Regions from separate parts of the Cetobacterium sp. 2G large genome, predicted to be linked through region 2. Evidence: riboswitches for the same ligand, from Rfam matches in the RefSeq annotation. Region 2 holds a riboswitch; the other holds the start of a gene.
The links. Region 2 has a riboswitch for thiamine pyrophosphate ahead of thiS (sulfur carrier protein ThiS). Riboswitches for the same ligand answer to the same signal wherever they lie in the genome.
Positions count from the first base shown of each region.

Region 1: it holds a riboswitch for thiamine pyrophosphate, as region 2 does, so the genes downstream of both, tenA (thiaminase II) here and thiS (sulfur carrier protein ThiS) in region 2, are expected to answer to the same signal.

Region 1 covers NZ_JACHTH010000005.1:671,874-678,028, forward strand. Annotated here, with positions in the region: gene H5J23_RS06025 (ABC transporter substrate-binding protein) at 1-809, opposite strand, end outside; gene H5J23_RS06030 (ABC transporter permease) at 806-1,546, opposite strand; gene H5J23_RS06035 (ABC transporter ATP-binding protein) at 1,533-2,249, opposite strand; gene tenA (thiaminase II) at 2,251-2,904, opposite strand; TPP riboswitch at 2,995-3,083, opposite strand; gene H5J23_RS06045 (single-stranded DNA-binding protein) at 3,099-3,524, opposite strand; gene polA (DNA polymerase I) at 3,672-6,155, shown strand, end outside.
Region 2 covers NZ_JACHTH010000007.1:610,797-616,951, forward strand. Annotated here, with positions in the region: gene H5J23_RS13445 (hypothetical protein) at 1-419, shown strand, start outside; gene H5J23_RS13450 (LytTR family transcriptional regulator DNA-binding domain-containing protein) at 420-1,100, shown strand; gene thiE (thiamine phosphate synthase) at 1,134-1,778, opposite strand; gene thiF (sulfur carrier protein ThiS adenylyltransferase ThiF) at 1,765-2,310, opposite strand; gene thiH (2-iminoacetate synthase ThiH) at 2,307-3,416, opposite strand; gene H5J23_RS13470 (thiazole synthase) at 3,426-4,193, opposite strand; gene thiS (sulfur carrier protein ThiS) at 4,196-4,393, opposite strand; TPP riboswitch at 4,485-4,588, opposite strand; gene H5J23_RS13480 (YitT family protein) at 4,681-5,334, shown strand; gene H5J23_RS13485 (alpha/beta fold hydrolase) at 5,350-6,155, opposite strand, start outside.

The DNA.
Region 1 (6,155 bases), on a different contig from region 2:
GTTTCACTTAGTGGAAATTGATCAACAGCTTGTTTTGAAAGAAGAAGATTTAAAGATTCACTAGGATTGTTCTTAACATCTTCAAATCCTTTTTGCATAGCTTTTAGAACTTTTGTATAAGTATCTTTATTTTGGTTTAAAAGTTCATCATTAGCAACTAAAATAAGTTCGTATGCTTGAGGAATTCCAAAGTTATCAATTAAAAAATAGTTTATATCTATACCTTTCTCTTTAATGACAGGAACTTCATGATTAATCATATTTCCGATTGTAAAATCAACTTGATTTGTAATCATAGATGTTAGAAGTTCAAATCCTACATCAGTAATTTTAAGAGAGTTAGGATCTAAATTTTGAGAAATCATCATTGATTTTAAATACGTTTCAGAAAGAATGCCGCCACTAGTACCTGCAATTTTATTTTGAAAATCTTTTGGAGAAGTTATATTTTTTTCTTTTAAAGATATAACTGTATTAACGGATCTTTGAAGTATTGCACCAAAAGATTTTATAGGAACGTTTTCATTAGCTCTTGCCATAATGACACTATTTAAATAAGAGATTCCTATATCAGCTTTTTTTGCAGCAGGCAAAGTTAAAGAATCACTAGGTGAAGAGGGGTAAATTATGTTTAATTTTATTCCTTCATCTTTAAAATATCCTTTTTCAACAGCTGTGTAAAGAAAAGAGTGTACAGCATTAGGATACCAATCTAAAATTATAGAAACTTCTTTTAAATTATCCTCTTTTTTTGAATTGCAACTTAGTAATAAAGTAACCAGTATTAAAATAGTAAGTATTTTTTTCATTTACTCCTCCAATGTAATATTATATTTTCGAATATAGTTATAATTTGTACTAAAGTTATAGCAAGTAAAGATATAATAACGATAGGTGCAAAAACTCCAGCACCATCTAATTGAGACATCATTCTTTTACTAAAATATCCAAGACCAGATGTAGCGCCTAACCATTCTCCAATAGCTGCTCCAATTAAAACAAGAGGAATACTCATTTTAAGAGCTGAAAAAAAATTGGGAAGGGCTCTAGGTAATTTTAACTTTAAAAAAATTTGTGTTTTACTTGCTTTAAGACTTTTAAAATAATTAATCTCATCTTTTTCTACATTTTGTAAACCGTTATATATAGTTATTGTAACTGGGAAAAAAGATATAATTACAGCAACCACAACTTTACTCCAAATGGAGTAACCAAACCATAAGATAAAAATAGGAGCTAGAGCAGTAATAGGAATAGTTTGGCTAGTTATAATTAAAGGATGGATACAACTGTATACTATATGACTAAAATCCATAGAGATAGCTAAAAATAGACCTAATAAAATAGTTAATATTAAAGAAATCACTGCAATATTGAGTGTAGCTGGTAAATGTATAAAGAAAAGACCTTCTTTGAGAATCCAGATTTTTTTTAATATATTTAAAGGAGTAGGAAGAATATAACCTTTATTAATATATCTTCCTAGAACTTCCCATAGTATAAAAAATGAAAAAAGAGAGATTATAGAAAAATTAATTTTTTTCATAAAAGTTATCTCCTTTAATAATAGAAAGAATCTCTTTTCTCAGATGTATTTTTTTTTCAAGAGTTATATTTTCAGGAACTAAAAATTCTTTAAATTTAGAAAGAGGTTTTTTTGAACAAACAAAAATTCTATGAGATAGAAAGATTGCTTCATCAATATCATGAGTGATAAAAATCATGCTTTTTTTAAGTGTTGATATTAGATTTAAAAGCCAATTTTGTAAATCCTCTCTAGTTATAGCATCTAAAGCTGAAAAAGGTTCGTCTAAGAGAAGCAAGTCTCCACCACTCATTAATGTACGAATAAGCGAGATACGCTGTTTCATTCCTCCAGAAAGCTCTTTAGGATAACTATCTGAATATTCTAATAAATCAAAACGTTTTAGGAGAGAGATGGCTTTTTCTTTTTCTATCTTTTTATTTCCTTTTTTTATTTCAATTGGTAAAAGTATATTTTCTAAAATAGTTCTCCATGGTAAAAGAGTATTTGATTGTGGCATATAAGATATACTTTTTAACTGAACAGTGCCATTAAAATTTTTTTCAATTCCTGCTAATATTTTTATGAGTGTTGATTTTCCACACCCACTTCCACCTACTATACTAATTAGTTCATTATGTTTTATATTAAATGAAAGATTGTCTAAAATAAAGTTATGATTATCGTATTTAAAAGTTAAATTTTTTACTTCAAGCATATTCATATTAAAAAGACCCCTTATAAGACATATCCCAAAATTTATACTCGTAAATACTACAATTAATAAAAATTGTTTTTAAATGTTCTTTTTCTTCTGCTGAAATATGTTGGCAATATTTTTCGACTAGCTCAATATTCCAATTAGTTAACTCTTTGTATCTAGAAGAAGAGTAACATTCAATCCATTCACCATAGAATTCATCGCTAGAACCATAGAGTTCTTTTAACTTCAAACCAATCATTTCATAACTCCACATACAAGAAAGAGCAGCAACAGCCACTTCTTTTATATCACCACAGTGAGCTACTGAGAGCATGTAACTAGTATATGAAGTATTATCAAGAGTTGGTTTTTCTGATGCAATATCTAGTTCAGTAATTCCTAATTTTTTCATATAAACTCTGTGTATTCCCATTTCAGAATTTAGAATTCCATCTGTAAGTGCAGCAAATTTTTTCATATCACTTTCATTTTTACTTTTTATAACACCTAATGCAAAAAGTTTTGCATAATCAAGAAGGTAGATATAATCTTGGATAATATAGAATTTAAATTTATCTTTTTCTAGAGACCCCTCACCGATTCCTCTTACAAATGGATGGGTGTAGTAGCTATCCCAAATTTCTTTTGCACTTTTGTATAACTCTTTTGAAAACATAAAAAACCTCCTGTTAAAATTTATATAAATAAAAAAAGCTATCTTCCAAAAAATAGGAAAATAGCTTTATATACACAATTATAAAATAAAAGTGATAATTAACTACTTCCCTACGCTAGTATTAACTAGATCAGGTTCTAAGGGTAAGTCTCAGCCAAAGGGCACCCCTAGTAGTTTAAAATATTATTTAATTATTAGAATGGAAACTCATCTTCATCAAAAGATGATCCACCAAAGTCATCATTAGAAGATTGCTCAGCAACTTTAGGTGCTGAATAAGATGGCGTTGGAGCAAAATCAGATGGTGCAGATGCTTCTCCTCTTCCTTCAACAAATTCCATGCTTTCAACAAGTACGTCATAACTTGTTCTTTTTTCTCCGTTTACCTCATATCTATTCATTTGAAGTCTACCATTAACAGCAACTTTTCTACCTTTTCTTAAGTATTCACCGATAAGTTCAGCTGTTTTTCCAAAAGCAACACAGTTAATAAAGTCAGCTTCTCCTTTAGAAAAAGGTCTGTCAACTGCTAAACTAAATCTTGAGTATGCTTTTCCGCTTTGACCAAATTTAAGTTCAGGATCTCTAGTTAAACGTCCAATTAATACGACTAGATTCATAAATACCTCCTATATTTTAGTTTATACACAGAGATTATAACAGAAAAATAAAAAAAATAATATTTATTTATAAAATAATTTTTTTAACTAAGGTATTGAATATGGTATAATATTATGAAAAATGTAAATTGTAGAAAGGGGAAAAAAATGAAAAAAGCAGTTTTATTAGATGTGAGTGCAATAATGTATAGAGCTTTTTATGGAAATTTAAATTTTAGAACTAAAAATGAACCAACAGGAGCGGTATATGGATTTGTTAATACTCTTATGAGTATTATAAATCAATTAAATCCTGATTATATAGGAGCTGCTTTTGATGTAAAAAGAGCCACTTTAAAAAGAAGTGAAATATATAAAGAATATAAAGCTCAAAGAGATACAGCGCCAGAGGATTTAGTAGCTCAAATACCTAGAATAGAGGAACTTTTAGATTGTTTTGGAATAAAAAAATTTAAGATAGATGGATATGAGGCAGATGATGTATTAGGAAGCTTGGCTAAAGAGTTAGGAGCTAAAGGTATTGAATCTTATATAATAACAGGGGATAAAGATTTATCTCAGATTTTAGATTCACATGTGAATATCGCTCTTTTAGGAAAAGGTGATGGTGGAGGACTGAAAATACTATCAACTGAAGAGGATGTTATTGAACAGCTTGGAGTAAAACCAAAAATGATTCCAGATTTATTTGGATTAATTGGAGATACAAGTGATGGAATTCCAGGTGTAAGAAAAATTGGTTCTAAAAAAGCTATCCCGATGCTAGAAAAATATGGAAATTTAGAAGGGATTTATGAGAATATAGATTCTTTGACTGAGCTTCCTGGAATAGGAAAATCTTTAGTAAATAATTTAATTGAAGATAGAGAGTTAGCTTTTATAAGTCGTGAGTTAGCAACTATTGAACTATTGAACTTAGGTGTGAAGGCAGATGAGTTAGAGTATAAAAAAGATGATAAAAAACTTTTAGAACTTTTTAAAACATTAGAATTTAAATCTCTAATAAAAAAAATGAATTTAGAAGATGGACAAAGTCAAGTTATAGCTCAACCAGCTTCACAAAATGGAATGCAACTAGGATTATTTAGTTTTCAAGGAACACCTGAAATACTTGAAGAAAAAGGATTCTTTGTATTAGAAGGAGTTAAAATAAAAGAAAAGTTAAATTCAGATAGTGAAATAGCTATTTATTGGGGAGAAAAAGGCGTAGCAGTATCTTTAAAAAATAAAGATTACTTTTTGCCGTTAAAAGATGAAGAGAGTAAAAATTCTTTTAAAGAAGTTTTAAATTCTAACAATAAATTTATATCATATGGCTTTAAAAACTTTTTGAGACATGGATATTTTGTAAAAAATATGGATTTTGATACAATGTTAGCTTATCATTTATTAACATCTCAAACTAGAGAAGAGATTGAGGTAATGTTAAGAAATGTTATAGAAGAGGATGTAGAAAAGTATAATGAAGTTTTTGGAAAAACAAAAATAGAGGATATATCTACTGAAGATTATGGAAGGTTTCTTACAAAAAGAACAAGGGGAATGCTTGTTGCTTATCCAGAGCTTGTAAAAGAGTTGGAAAATAATAATCTATACAATGTTTTAAAAGAAACAGAGATGCCTTTGATTAGAGTATTAGCTGATATGGAGATTGAAGGGATAAAAATATCACCAGAATACTTCTCTAAATATAGCTTAGAGCTAGAGAGCAGAATAGATGAGTTAACAAAAAAAATATATGAAGAAGCAGAAGGGGAATTTAATATCAATTCTCCAAAACAATTAGGTGAGGTTTTATTTATTAATTTAAATATTCCCCCAGTGAAAAAAACTAAAACAGGATTTTCAACTGACAGTGAGGTTTTAGAAAAATTAGCTGAACAAGGGTATGAAATAGCTAAATCTATTTTAGAGTTTAGAAAATTAAGTAAATTAAAATCAACTTATGTGGATCCTCTTCCAAGAATGGTTGATGAAAATAATAGATTACATACAACTTTTAATCAAACAGGTACAGCAACAGGAAGATTATCATCATCAGACCCAAATCTTCAAAATATTCCAGTGAGAACTGAAGAGGGAATGAAAATAAGAGCAGGATTTATAGCTAAGGATGGTTCTGTTTTATTGGGAATAGATTATTCTCAAATAGAATTAAGAGTTTTAGCTGAAATATCACAGGATACAAATTTAATAGAAGCGTACTCTGAGAATTTAGATTTACATAGTTTAACAGCTAGAAAAATCTTTGACTTATCAGAAGATGCTTTAGTGACAAGAGAGCAAAGAGATGCTGCTAAAACAGTAAACTTTAGTATAATATATGGTAAGACAGCTTTTGGATTATCTCAAGAATTAAAAATAACACCAAAAGAAGCTTCAGATTATATAACAAGATATTTTGAACAGTACCCAGCAGTTAAGCATTTAGAAAAAGAGATAATTGAATATGCTGAAGAACATGGATATGTTGAGACATATTTTAAGAGAAAAAGAATAATAGAAGGAATCAACTCAAAAAATAGAGTTATAAAAAATCAAGCAGAAAGAATGGCTGTAAATACAGTAATTCAAGGAACTGCTGCTGAAGTTTTAAAAAAGGTTATGATAAATTTATATGATTTATTAAAA
Region 2 (6,155 bases):
TTATTGAAGGTATAATGAAATATAAGAATGAAGCGGTTGATAAAATATATAATAGATTATGTTTAGTTAGAGATGTAAAAACCTTTGAAAAACTTCTACAAAAAGAAATTTTAAAAAATGTAACATTAGTAGATGTAAAAGTAAAAATACTTTTTGATCCAGAAGAGTATAAAGAATTTATTACAGAAGGCGATGATAATGAAATTGTTATTTCAAAAGATATGATAAAACTAGAAGAGTATAGTTCAGCTTATAGAATTGAATTTAACGAGAATAAATATATTGCTTTAATTTTTGTTGAAGAAGGAGACACGCCTCTAACAATAGAAGAACAAAATTTTTTATTAGATCTTTCTAATAAAATAGGAAGTATAGTTAGTAAAATTAGATTAGACTCTTTATATGAGGAGTTGATTTAAATGATATTAGGGATAGATGTAGATAATAATTTGAAAATAATTTTAAATGAAGTTATTCCTTATAAATGTATTGATTTAAGAAAAAATAGTGATGAAATTCAAAATGTTGATGTTATTATAATTGATTCAAAAACAGAAAATATAGATGAAAAATTAATTGAATATAAAAAACAAAATTTAAAAGTAATTGCATTAGTTGGTGAAAATGAAACTAGAGAGATGCGAAAGTTATTTTTAAGTAATTTGGTGGATGATTGTTTAATTAGAAAAGACATTTTTGAGCTAGAAGAGTGTATCCAGCAGTTAGAAAAAAAAGAGAGTAACATAACCTCCTTTTATCTTTTTGATAGTTTTAAAAGAGGAATATATAGTTTTTCAGAAATAAATTACATCACATACTCAAGTATTTCAAGGAGGACAGAATTTCATTTAACAAATTCAGAAATTTTTGATATAAAGAAAAATTTCTCTGAAGTAGAGGAAAAAATTATTCATACAAATATTTTTTATAAACTAGATAGAGGAACTATAATTAATATTCAACTGGTAGAAGTTTTAGATTATAAAGAAGAAGTTATAGTTTTTAAAAATAAAGAGTTTATTTACACCAGTAAATTGAAACTAAAAGAACTTGAAGATAAATGTAATTTAACAAACAACAAAATTGTATTAGGTCTATAAAAAAACCTCTAAGTAAAATTAGAGGTTTTTTTATTAATTTTTATGCCAATGTTTAATTATATTATTAATTCTTTTAGTAGTTTCAAGAGTATTGTCTGCACCAACTAACTCTGAAACAAGACAGATAGACTTTGCTCCCATTGCGAGAACTTTATCTATATTATTTTCTTTGATTCCTCCAATTGCAACATAAGGTAATTTAATATTTTTGTTAACAAAATCCAAATATTCTAAAGTAACTGGAGCACATACATCCTCTTTAGTTTCTGTATAAAAAATTGGTCCTACTCCAATATAATCAGCCCCATCTATAATGGCTTGTTGTGCTTCTTGAGGATTGTGAGTAGAAATTCCAATAATTTTATTTTCACCTAAAATTTTTCTAACGTCTTTTATAGGAAGATCATCTTGTCCAATATGAATTCCATCAGCTTCCGATAAAAGAGCAATATCAAGATAGTCATTAACTATAAAAGTTGCATTATATTTTAGTGTCAATTCTCTTAAAGCTTTAGCCTCTTCTAAAAGAAGTTTTAAATCTCTCTTTTTTTCTCTGTATTGTATAATTTTAGCTCCACCTTTTAAAAGGTCTTCACAATATTCTAAAAATTCTTTATTTTTTCCAGATTTAGAATCTGTTATTGCATAAACTCCAATGGGTAAATCAAATTTTTTCATCGGAAAATCCTCCTATTATATCTAAAACTTTATTTGCCATAAGACACGCAATAAACATAACTTTAGTTGAATATGTTTGATAAATTTTTATATCACTATAAAAATCGCCAATCACAGTTAGTTTATTAAATGTTAAATTTTTTATATTTTTTAAATCTCTTCCACCGATACCATTTGCAGATATAATATATTTAGTCGAGTAGTTTTCAATTAAAAGAGTTTTAAACTCTTTTTTATCAAAAGCTTCAATAATGATATCACAGTCTGAAAAAAAATCTAAGATATTATTTTTATCAATTTTTTCTACGAAAAAATCAATATTTAAATTTTCATTAATAGATTTTAGATTTTTCATCAATGTAGGAGCTTTGTATAATCCTATTTGATTTTTAAAATAAAATTGTCTATTTAAATTAGTTTCTTCAATTTTATCGAAATCGACTAAAATAAAATTTTTAATACCTGCTCTAACGAGGTTCATAGCTACATTTGAACCTATACCACCGCAACCAGCAACGCCTATTTTAATCATAAATTACCTTCCCAATCTTTAAAAATTGGTTGATATCCTTTAGTTTTTAGCATAGAAATAATCTCTTGTACACTTCTATGATCGTCTGTTTCAAATTGAGGTTCTGAATTATTTGAAAGAGAGTATCCTCCAACTTCTGTGACAGAACCTGCAGAATATTTAGTGACTCCTAAAGGGAGTAGATTATCCCTAAAATTCTGTGCTTCTCTAGTTGAGATATTTATTCCAATCATAGGAAAAGCCAAACGATAAGCTAGTATAAATTGCACAAATTCCTTATCATTTACAATATTTTCAGGCTTGATATTTCTATAAGCTTCTTTAATTCTAGGAAGAGATATAGAAAATTGTGACCCTAAGAAAGTATTTGTTAAATATTTTAGATGCATACCTGATAAAAATGCTTCTTCAATAGGATTTCCAAGTCCAAATAAAGTACCGATATTAATAGATCTTAAATTAGCTAAGGCTGCTCTTTTAGGAGTTTCTAGTCTGTATGTATAATCTGTTTTATTTCCTTTTAGATGATATTTAGAGTATGTTTCTTTATGATAGCACTCTTGATAAACGGTAACACCATCAAGTCCAACTTTATATAGAATTTCATACTCCTCTTGTGAAAGGGGTTGAACTTCAATTATAACAGTAGAAAAATATTTTTTTAAAATTTTAATTGAATTTTTTAAATATTCTATAGAATTTATAGAGCTTTCTCCGGTCAATAAAATAATACTATGAATACCAAGAGTTTCAGAGATAAAAATAGCTTCTTTCTCAATTTCTTCAAGAGTTAAATGACGTCTTTTAATTGGATTTGAATGTTTAAAACCACAGTAACTACATTCATTATCACATATATTTGAAATATATAAAGGAGCATATATGTGAATTTCTTTACCAAAATATTGCTTAGTTAGAGAATTAGCTTTTAAGGCCATTTTTTCCAATAAATTTGAAGCTTTTGGAGAAAGTAAAGCTAAAAATTCTAAGTCTTCAAGAATTTTTTCACCACTATTTTCAATAATATTTTCTATATCAGATGTACTTAGTTTTTCAAAAAAATTATTATAATCAAAAGATTTATAATGCTGTAAAATTTTTTTCATAAATTTTCACTAATCCCTTAAAAATCCAGTAAGAGGAGAAGAGGCAATAGCAGTATTATTGATTTTACCACATTTAGCTAAGTAAGCTTCACGGCCAGCTTGAACAGCTTTATTAAAAGCAATGGACATTTTCACTGGATCACCACTAGTTGCAATAGCGGTATCAACTAAAACAGCACTACATCCTATTTCCATAGCTTCACATGCGTGAGAAGGCTTTCCAATTCCAGCATCAACAATAATAGGAAGAGTACAATTTTCAACAAGAATTTCAATCATCGGCTTTGTTAGGAGTCCTTTATTTGATCCAATGGGAGCACCAAGTGGCATAATAGCTGCTGCTCCAGCAAGCTCTAATTTTTTAGCGACAATTAAATCTGGATTGATATATGGCATAACAATAAATCCTTCTTTTGCAAGTACTTTAGTAGCTTTTATAGTTTCTTCGTTATCAGGCATTAGATACTTCATATCGCTTATTATTTCAATTTTTATAAAATCTCCACACCCAGAGGCTCTAGCAATTCTTGCAATTTTAATAGCTTCTTCAGCATTTCTTGCTCCACTTGTATTAGGAAGAAGTTTAATGTTTTTAGGGACATATTCTAAAATATTTTCACTTTTTCCGCTAAGATCCACTCTTCTTAATGCAACGGTAATCATTTCACTACCACATTTATTTAGCATCTCATTAATTAATGAATAATTTGAAAACTTTCCACTACCTGTAATAAGACGATTATTAAATTCTATTCCACCTATAAATAATTTATCCATAACTATCCTCCACACACAAAATTTAAGACTTCAATTGAACATCCCTCTTCAATAGCAATATCAAAATTTTCTTTTTTTATGATATTATCATTAAATAAAATAATAAGACCATCAGTATTTAAATTAAGCGAGTGAATGAACTCTTTAATTGTACTAGTAGAATCTAAAGATATAGATTCGCCATTAAATTTAAAATTCAAAATAAATTACCTCCTTTTTATTTTTAAGGTGGCTATTTTATAAAAAAAAGCTATACCCACCAGAGTATAGCCTTTTAATCAGTTATATAATAACTTGATAAAATAGCTTCCCTACGTTGGTTTTAACCAAATCAGGTTCGAAGGGTTAACTTTTTTCAAAGTCTCTCAGCCACAAAGGCACCCCTAGCAACAACATTTTACATCAAATAAAAAAAAAATCAAATAAAATTTTCTTTTTTCTTTAAAAATGATATAATATTTCAAGCAAAATTACGAAAGGAAAGACCATGAAGCAAGAAATATTGAAGTATTTAAAATTAATGTTAGGATTATTGTTGTGTGCATTGGGAGTTGTAACTATTTTAAACTCAAATTTAGGATTATCACCGTGGGATGTTTTAAATCAAGGGTTGAATAGAACTATTGGAATAACACTAGGAGAGGCGAATCTTTTAGTAGGAGCTTTCGTTGTTTTATTTAGTATTTTTTTAAAGCAACCGATTGGAAGCGGAACTGTAATAAATTTTTTATTAGTAGGAGTATTTATAGATATGTATATCTATTTAGATATAATACCTAAAGGGGACATATTATTAAAAAAAATATTAATTTTAATAATAGGAATACTTATATTTAGCTATGGTTGTTATGTTTATATATCTACAGGTCTTGGATGCGGTCCAAGAGACGGACTAATGGTAATTTTAACTAAAAAATCAAGTCATCCCTTATGGAAAATAAAAACTTGTATAGAAATTGTTGTTTTAGGTCTTGGATATATTTTAGGAGGAACAATAGGAGTAGGAACAGTAGTTTCCTCATTATGCGTAGGGCCTTTGATTCAGTATTTTTTTAAGCTTAACAGTCAAGACATAAAAAAATTAGAGCATAGAAGTTTAATATCAGAGTTTAAATTTTTAAAAGGAAAAGTATTAAAATAATAAAAGAAGGAAAAGTTAAACTTTTCCTTCTTTTTTCATCCAGAGTAGTATATCGTTATATACTTGATTTTTATTAAGTTCATTTAAAATTTCATGTCTGCAATCTTTATATAACTTTAAAGAAAGTTTATTAAAACCTAAATTTAAATAGAAGTTATAAAGAGACTTAACTCCGAGACCATAAAGTCCAATGGGGTCATCTTCACCAGAAATAATTAAAATAGGAGTTGCTTTATTGACAAAATTAAAGCTATCCTTGTTATAAAGCTTAGATAAAAAATCTAAAAAATTATAATAAAACTTTGGAGTATAACTAAACCCACAATGAGGATCATCTAAAAATTCCTTTACAACTTTTGGATCTCTACTTAACCAAGATGAGCTATTTTTATCTTTATCTTTAATTTTTGAATTAGTTCCTAGAAAAATAATATTATTAAAAATTTTTTTAGGATTGTCTGTTAAAAGAGATATAGATTTAAAAAGAACTTTACCAACAAAAGTCATGAATTTTCTTTCGTAACAACTGCCCATAAAAATATAATTAAATTTTTCTTTAGAATATACTTTCATGTGTTTCTGAGCTATAAAGGATCCCATACTATGCCCTAAAATATAGAAAGGTAGATTAGGGAACTGTTCTTTTAAATTTTTACTTATATTAACTTGGTCAAAAACTAAAATATCAAAAGAACTACTAAAAAGTCCTAAGGTTCCATTTTTAAAAGCCTCTTCTCCATGTCCTCTATGATCAGATAAGACAACTATATATCTATTTTTATTTAAAAAATCTGTAAAGTTCAAATATCTTTTAGAGTATT